4 regions of the Paenibacillus sp. PsM32 genome follow, and region 3 is predicted to be linked to each of the others. Evidence: predicted binding sites of a transcription regulator. Region 3 holds the regulator's gene; each other region holds the start of a gene.
What was found. The regulator Rex, encoded in region 3, represses fermentation and respiration genes when NADH is low (regulators of the CRP and FNR family bind a similar motif). The targets are predictions, from matches to a motif close to TTGTGAAATATTTCACAA.
Positions count from the first base shown of each region.

Region 1 (2,212 bases), on a different contig from region 3:
TAGTGATTTCCAACAAGCAACAAGTATCGTACGTAGCATGATCGTTGAATACGGTATGAGTGAGAAGCTTGGACCGATGCAATTCGGTACTGCTCAAGGTCAAGTATTCTTGGGTCGTGATATCGGACACGAGCAAAACTATAGTGATAAAATTGCTTATGAGATCGATCAAGAAATGCACCGTTTTATTACGGAATCTTACGAACGTTGTCGCGAATTATTGCAAAAACATTCAAGAGAAATGCATTTGATCGCTCAAACATTGCTTGAAGTAGAAACATTGGATCTAGAACAAATCAAAGAATTGATTGAAACTGGATCTTTAAGTGATACAAATGGCGATGGTAATACAAGCGGTTCAGGGGAAACACCAGAAGGTGGCGAACCTACTGTAGATACAATCGGTGGTTCTTTAAGTTTGGAAAAAGATAACACTCCATCTACACCTGGATTAGGTAAAGACGGAGATATTCCGAACAGCCCTACCAATGGCCCTGGCGAAGATCGTGGACCAAATGGAACAGGTGGAAGCACACCTACTTCTTAATCAATACGACAGATGCAACAAATATCAAAGCCCGAAGATCATTATGATCTTCGGGCTTTTTTGTGTATCGTGAAATTCCTGCTCTAATTCACTGATTGACAAGTGACTATAGGATTGTGTACATTATTGGTTGAACATTGATCACAAATTAGACACAACTTATACTGTAGTACGGGATATTTTTCACAAACTCTCTAAGTAGCAATCTTCTACTGACCTAGAACCTACTTGTCTGTCTAACATTGTGAAATGAATCTCAAACAATGAAAAGGAGCGATTACGATGGAAGCGTTAGCACTAGAAAAGAAAGCAGAACGGGATGCAGAGCTCAGGAAACGTCTTTTACAATTAAAAAAAGAACGTAATGCAATTATTTTGGCTCATTATTATCAACGAGATGAGATTCAAGAAGTAGCTGATTTCCGTGGTGATTCTTTTTTGCTAGCGCAAAAAGCGGCTCAGACTGAAGCCGATACGATTGTATTTTGTGGAGTTCATTTTATGGGTGAAAGTGCTAAGATTCTAGCACCTAACAAAACAGTGATTATTCCTGATGAACGTGCAGGTTGTCCGATGGCGGATATGGTCAATGTCGATGGATTGCGTCGCTTAAAGGAAAAGCATCCCAATGCGAAAGTAGTAACGTATATCAATTCGTCTGCTGAAATTAAAGCCGAAACTGATATCTGCTGTACTTCTGCTAATGCTGTTAAAGTAATTCAATCTGTAGATTCCGATGAAATTATCTGGGTACCTGATAAAAACTTAGGGCATTACGTACAACAGCATACAGACAAAAAAATGATTATCTGGGAAGGCTACTGTAATACTCATGATATGTTAACAGTCAAAGACGTGATGGAGATGAAAGCTAAATACCCTCAGTCTGAATTTGTAGTACATCCTGAATGTCGCCCAGATGTGGTAGCTTTAGGAGATTTTGTCGGCAGTACAACAGCTATTATTAAATATTGCAAAGAATCGCCTTGTCAGGAGTTTATTGTAGGTACAGAAGACGGTACAGGTTATCAGCTTCGTAAAGATAGTCCGGATAAAACATTTCGTTTTGCTAGTAAATATTTAGTATGCCCGAATATGAAAGTGAATAATTTAAAAAAATTAGTGAATTGTCTTGAACATATGAAACCACAAATTTATGTACCGCCTGTTGTTGCTGATCAAGCTCGTGTTTCGTTAGAACGGATGCTACAAGTATCTTCATCTTGAACGATTGAGAGGAAACCATAATGATCCCAAATCGCCTGATCGATTATCATTTGAGTGAATATATTCACAAACAAGTAGATGTTATTATTATAGGTTCAGGAATTGCAGGGTTATTTGCTGCTATTTTGGCAAGTGAATATAAGCACGTTCTTATGATCACTAAGAAATCGCTGTTAGAAAGCAATACCCGTTATGCACAAGGCGGGATTGCGGCAGTAATATCCACTGATGATTCTCCTCTATATCATCGTCAAGATACATTGCTGGCAGGAGCAGGGCTTTGTTCTTCATCTGCGGTAGATGTGCTTGTGCAAGAAGGGCCAGCAGGGGTACAAGAACTGATAAGATTGGGAACTTTATTTGATACTATTGATGGACAGTTAGAGTTGACCAGAGAAGGTGCGCATAGTCATCGTCGTATTTTACATGCCAATGGTG
Region 1 is NZ_JARUWY010000018.1:38,768-40,979, forward strand. Features, by position in the region: gene ftsH (ATP-dependent zinc metalloprotease FtsH) at 1-547, shown strand, start outside; gene nadA (quinolinate synthase NadA) at 830-1,774, shown strand; gene nadB (L-aspartate oxidase) at 1,795-2,212, shown strand, end outside.
Region 1: the regulator Rex is predicted to act here: its motif matches at 790-807, upstream of nadA (quinolinate synthase NadA).

Region 2 (2,212 bases), on a different contig from region 3:
GGTATTGCTGAAATGTTGCTTCAAAGCCATTTACAAGAACTACATCTACTGCCTGCGTTGCCAGAAGTATGGAATAAAGGATTTGTGAAAGGGCTACGGGCACGTGGCGGATATACAGTAGATATGCACTGGCAACAAGCACAACTGGTAGAAGTGACAGTAGAATCGCAGTTTCATGGAACCTGTCGCTTGGTGAGTTCTATTGCTCTGCAATTGGAAGATCCATTAACAGCTTCTACATTGACTGAACCTAATGAGCAACAAACTGATTTTGTGCTGGAGTTTACTGCGGAAGCGGGGAGAAGTTATACATTACATGCAAAGGTCTAAAATTCGGATATAATCATACAGTTAATCTACGAATATTTTGACGAGAAGTAATGAAAAAATATTTTTTCTTCTATATATAAATATATTCTTATCAAATATGTAATTATGAATATATTAATAGGGAGATGAACAAAGGCGATATTTTCTGTATTACACAGAGAATGTCGCCTTTTTGACGATGAAATACATACCATTTGACAATAATTTGTAATAAATAATATAGAAATAAGAAGAATATAATTAAATAACGAATCAAAAGGGGCAAATTGTGGTAATAGAGACTATAACAATAGAAACGTAATTTTTAAAGTGCTCCTAGTTTGGAGTAGCAATGGATACTAACATAAGAGGGGAGTGCTTAATTATGGCGACAAATACAAAAGGCCGTTCAAATTCACCCGGAAAAAATGCACGCGGATTAACTCGTTTGCTCACAATTATAGGTTGGATTGCTTTTGTTGTTGGTGTAGTAACGATTATTTTGAATATCCAACCATTTAATGATAACAACGCTGGATTGATGATGGGTATCGGATGTGTAGTAGGAAGTGTATTTATTTACTTTATTGGTAAATCGATCGGTTCTATGCAAGTTCGTAATGAAGAAGGAAAAGAAAGTATCAATGATGATTAAAAAATGAGATTGACGATAAAATAAATCCTTTTTAATTAAATACATGCTCCTTTAAGAATTAATTCTTAAAGGGGCTTTTTTACGGAATCACAATATGATAATATATAAATAATGTGAAAAGATTCACGATAACCTGTTAATAAATTGACAGATTTGTTAACAAGTCAAAAAAATGTGGAATTTACACCTTCTATGGATACGCAAATAGCACACTTAGTGTTAACATAGAAATGTGTGGTTTCAATATTATGAACGTCTTAAACGTTATGTGAGAAAGGGGATTAAGATGAACAAAAAACCGGGTTCTCGTCTTATGATGTGGGTTATGATTATTGTGTCGGTTCTGTCACTCGCTTTGACGGTATGGGCACTTTATGCAGGTAGCCACAATTACTTTGTTCTCGATCCGAAAGGACCTATTGCCGCAGGACAAAGAGATCTAATCGTGATTTCCACGATTCTAACTGCCATTGTTATTGTTCCGGTAACGATACTCACTTTTGTTATAGTGTGGAGATACCGTGACAAACCAGGTAGAAAAGCAAAATATGATCCGGATTTCAACCACAGCACCAAGCTTGAAACCATCTGGTGGGGGATTCCAATCATCGTTATTGCTGTACTTGGTATTGTAACTGTGCGTTACACTTATGCATTAGAGCCTTCTGTAGCGATTCAATCACAGAAGGAACCTATTACAATCCAAGTTGCTTCTATGGACTGGAAATGGTTATTTATGTACCCGGGCGAAGGTATTGCTTCTGTGAACTCTATTACGATTCCAGAAGATACACCTGTACGATTTGAACTGACTTCTGATGCTCCGATGAACTCTTTCTGGGTGCCAGAACTTGGTGGACAAATTTATACGATGTCGGGTATGGCTATGACATTGTATCTACAAGCTGATCATCAGGGAACTTTCTTTGGATCAGGTGCTAACTTCAGTGGTGAGCATTTTTCCCAAATGAGATTCGATGTGAATGCTGTATCTGACGAGCAATATCAGACTTGGGTCAACAAAGTTAAAACCGAGTCTAAACCTATGAGTATGGAAACATACCAGTCGCTAACGGTTCCTGGAACTGCTGACAAACAAACGTTTTCTGCATTCCCGGAAGGTCTATTCCAACAACTTGTTACCAAATACTTGCCAGGCGGTTTAGCAGGCGGTAAAGATCGTGCTACTCACACCACTCCTTCTACTCAGATTGATGAGAAACAAAGTGAAGAAGGACAAAGTGATAT
Region 2 is NZ_JARUWY010000013.1:79,915-82,126, reverse strand. Features, by position in the region: gene QCD85_RS20220 (glycoside hydrolase family 95 protein) at 1-330, shown strand, start outside; gene QCD85_RS20215 (hypothetical protein) at 695-964, shown strand; gene qoxA (cytochrome aa3 quinol oxidase subunit II) at 1,251-2,212, shown strand, end outside.
Region 2: the regulator Rex is predicted to act here: its motif matches at 1,076-1,093, upstream of qoxA (cytochrome aa3 quinol oxidase subunit II).

Region 3 (2,212 bases):
CGCGATTTTCCAAGTGTCAAAGGCAGTGTTGGTGATGCATTCTTTGTAGATACGTTAGCGAACTCATTAGCGGAGACTGCCAAAGCGACCAATGGACGAATGATGGTGTTATTTACCTCTTATCGGATGCTCAAGCAGGTGTATGAGCCATTGAAAGAGAAGTTATCACATAGCGATATTGCAGTATTTGGACAAGGGGTCGATGGAGGAAGTCGTACCAAGCTCACTCGAAGATTCCAAGAGCGTTCCGCTTCGGTGTTGCTGGGTACAAGTAGCTTCTGGGAAGGGGTCGATATTCCAGGCGAAGCGTTAACCTGTCTGGCGATCGTACGTTTACCTTTTCAACCGCCCAATCATCCACTGCTTGAAGCCAAAAGTGAACGGCTGAAAAAAGAAAAGAAAAATCCATTTATGAAATTATCTGTACCGCAAGCAGTTATCCGTTTCAAACAAGGTTTTGGTAGATTAGTACGGACATCTAGTGATCGGGGAATCGTTATTGTCTATGACACTCGTGTGATCGAGTCCTATTATGGCAAGCATTTTCTATATTCATTGCCCGGTCCCAAAATGGAACATATGCCGACAGAGCAGATGGTACCCCGTATTACAGAATGGCTTAGCCAGGCCGAACCTGAAAAGGAAACTGTAAATCAAGAGGGGGAGCAAGCATGAAATCCGACAAAATATCAGAAGCAGTCGTGCGAAGACTACCTGTATACCTTAGATATCTGAACGAACTTCACACACGTGAAGTTCCTACAGTGTCTTCGCAAGAACTGGGACAAAAATTAGACTTGAATCCAGCACAAATTCGCAAAGATTTAGCTTATTTTGGAGATTTTGGACGTAAAGGGATCGGTTATGATGTATCGTATTTGATTGAGAAAATACGTCATATTTTAAAATTAGATCAACAAATCAATGTGGCACTTGTAGGCGCAGGTAATCTAGGGCATGCCCTTTCTAACTATAATATGTATCTAAAAGAAACAATGAAAATCGTAGCTGTGTTTGATTCCAACGATTCGAAAGTAGGCTCTTTAATCAATACATTAGTCGTACAGCCTATTGATGAACTTGGAATTACAGTCAAAGCGAGAAGTATTCGTATCGGAATTGTTACAGTGCCTAATGTTGAAGCACAGCGTGTAGCAGATCAGTTAATTGAAGCAGGGGTCGAGGCTATTTTGAACTTTGCACCGATTATTTTGAAAGCTCCACCGCATATCCGTGTGCATACTGCTGATTTTACAACGGATTTATTAAGCCTTGCCTATTACCTGGAAGATGGAAAGGAACATGAAACTAATGAATAACACCTCGAACAAATGGGTCATCAAAAACGGTATGTTTGCTATAATGAGCGAAGAGAAATCAATGCTTTTTGGACATATGGTGATTGAAGATGGATGGATTACGTATCTTGGAGAAGAAGAACCTGTGATCGAAGAAGACACAACCGTAGTGGATGGCAATCATTTGTTCTTTATTCCGGGTCTAGTCAACAGTCATGGTCATGCAGCGATGTCCTTGTTACGTGGATATGGAGATGATCTTGCTCTACAAGTATGGTTACAAGAAAAAATGTGGCCGATGGAAGCGAAATTTACAAGTGACGATGTATACTGGGGAACTGCTCTGTCTGTGTTAGAAATGTTAAAAGGCGGCACGACTACATTCCTCGATATGTATGATCGCTCAGAACGTGTAGCCGAAGTGGTAGAACAATCCGGTATGCGTGCAGTATTGATGCGTGGTGTAATCGGCTTGTGTTCAGAAGAAGAACAAAAGCAAAAGCTAAAACAATCAATCGACTTTGCACGTGATTGGCATGGTCAAGCGAATGGACGTATTACAACGATGATGTCTCCACATGCACCGTATACTTGTCCACCTGCATACATCGAACAATTTGTACAAGCAGCTCATGATTTGGATTTGCCGCTGCATACACATATGTCTGAGACACTAGCAGAAGTTCAATTAAACGTTACAGATTATGGATTACGTCCTGTAGCTCATTTGGAGAAATTAGGATTTTTCACTCGTCCAGCATTGTTAGCTCATGCTGTTCATTTGAATGATGAAGAGATCGAAGTACTTGCTGAGAATAAAGTAGCGATCTCTCATAACCCGGGCAGTAACCTCAAATTAGCAAGTGGTGTAGCGCGTGTACCGGATCTGTTGCGTGCAGGTGTTGTTGTGTCTT
Region 3 is NZ_JARUWY010000002.1:429,701-431,912, reverse strand. Features, by position in the region: gene dinG (ATP-dependent DNA helicase DinG) at 1-675, shown strand, start outside; gene QCD85_RS07735 (redox-sensing transcriptional repressor Rex) at 672-1,319, shown strand; gene QCD85_RS07730 (amidohydrolase) at 1,312-2,212, shown strand, end outside.

Region 4 (2,212 bases), on a different contig from region 3:
GTTTACACTTTCACGAGTAGCACCAATCATATTCGATAAGTCTGTATGCGTGATTTTTTTGTTAATCAAAATAGAACCTTTATCATTGTAATCTTCACCATACGTATTGCTTAAACGAATCAATGTAGAGCAGAGTGCACCTGGTTTACCATATAACATCAAGTCACGCACTTTAGTCTGAGTCAGACGGTGATGCGTTCCCATCCATTTCATAAAGTCGATTGCAAAGTCGCAATACTGACAGATCATTAATTCTAATTCTTTATGTTCGATCACAGCAACTTCTGTATCTTCTATTGCTTCTGCTGTAAATCCAAGGCGTGTACCAGAGAATGGGTCAGCTTGACCGATCATATCTCCTGCTTGATACATATATAGAATCAATTCTTTACCTTCATCGGTTGATTTCGTTAATTTAACGCGTCCACTTTTAAGGAAATATAATTTATCGGATAAATCGCCTTCCCAGAATAAATGAGATCCTGCTGCGATACTACGTTCTGTAGAATGGTTAAGTAATCGTTCCTGATTAATTTCCGAAAAGCATGCTGTATTATGACGTGGTTGAGTTTCTTCTAAAGACTTGTTCATTATTATTCGCCCCTTTATTTCAATTATACGTGAAATTAATCATAATGCATAACATTTTAGGAAAAAAATTGGAAATTAAATGATTAGTTAAATTCTACATTATATAGTAACAATAATGACTTACAAATGAAGAAAAGCTTCTTCATACTTTGTGATTAATTTCACTATTATCATACATCTTTTTATATTAAAATGCAAAAGGAAAAAATGAAATAGAATAAATTTAAAAAATAAAAATTGATTGTGAAAAATATCACATTATGATTTATGTCTCTATGCTATGATCAGTGCGTAGACAAAAGCAATACACATTCTGAGGAGGATGAGAGAAATGGCTGTAAAAAATGATGCTAGTCGCAACGTGGAATTGAGTGCACAGGAAGAAATTCAAAAATTAATTGATAAAGCTAACAAAGCGCACGCTGCATTTATGAATATGAATCAAGAACAAATTGATAACATCGTACAAGCAATGGCGTTAGCTGGTCTGGATCAACATATGTATCTTGCTAAACTGGCTGTTGAAGAAACAGGTAGAGGTGTATATGAAGATAAAATTATCAAAAACATGTTTGCTACTGAATATATATACCACAGCATCAAAAATGATAAAACAGTCGGTGTTATTGAAGACAATGATTATGAAAGCTTCCAAAAAATCGCTGAACCTGTCGGAATCATCATGGGGATTACACCTGTAACGAATCCAACATCAACAACGATGTTCAAATCATTAATTTCAATTAAAACACGTAACCCTATCATTTTCGGCTTCCATCCATCTGCACAGAATTGTAGTAAAGAAGCAGCTCGCATTTTGCTTGAAGCGGCTGTAAAACATGGTGCACCTGCAGATTGTATCCAGTGGATTGATGCTCCTTCAATGGACAAAACAAACGCTTTGATGAACCATCCTGATGTAGCCATGATCTTAGCTACTGGTGGTGGCGCAATGGTTAAAGCAGCATATAGCTGTGGTAAACCTGCACTTGGCGTAGGTCCTGGTAACGTTCCTGCTTTTATCGAGAAAAGTGCTGATCTACAACAAGCTGTTAATGACTTAATTCTTTCCAAATCGTTTGATAATGGTATGATCTGTGCTTCTGAACAGGCTGTAGTTATTGAAGAACCTGTCTATGAAAAAGTGAAAAAATTAATGATCGATAACGGTTGCTACTTTGTAACAAAAGAAGAAGCAGGCAAATTAACAAACGGTGCAATGAATACAGATAAATGTGCAGTGAATCCTTCTATTGTAGGACAATCTGCTGTAAAAATTGCTGAACTTTGTGGAATTACTGTTCCAGCAGACACCAAAATATTGGTTGCTGAACTGGAAGGTGTCGGTACTAAATTCCCATTATCTGCTGAAAAATTAAGCCCTGTGTTGGCTTGCTATAGAGTTAAAAATGCGGATCAAGGGATTGAACGTGCTGCACAAATCGTAGAATTTGGCGGTATGGGTCACTCTTCAGCTATCCATTCTAATAATGATGAAGTTATTCAAAAATTCGCTAACCGTCTACAAACTGGACGTATTATCGTGAACTCTCCTTCTACACACGGAGCTATCGGTGACCTTTACAATACTAACTTACCATCTCTAACACTAGGCTGTGGA
Region 4 is NZ_JARUWY010000008.1:133,836-136,047, forward strand. Features, by position in the region: gene QCD85_RS16040 (Crp/Fnr family transcriptional regulator) at 1-591, opposite strand, end outside; gene adhE (bifunctional acetaldehyde-CoA/alcohol dehydrogenase) at 923-2,212, shown strand, end outside.
Region 4: the regulator Rex is predicted to act here: its motif matches at 833-850, upstream of adhE (bifunctional acetaldehyde-CoA/alcohol dehydrogenase).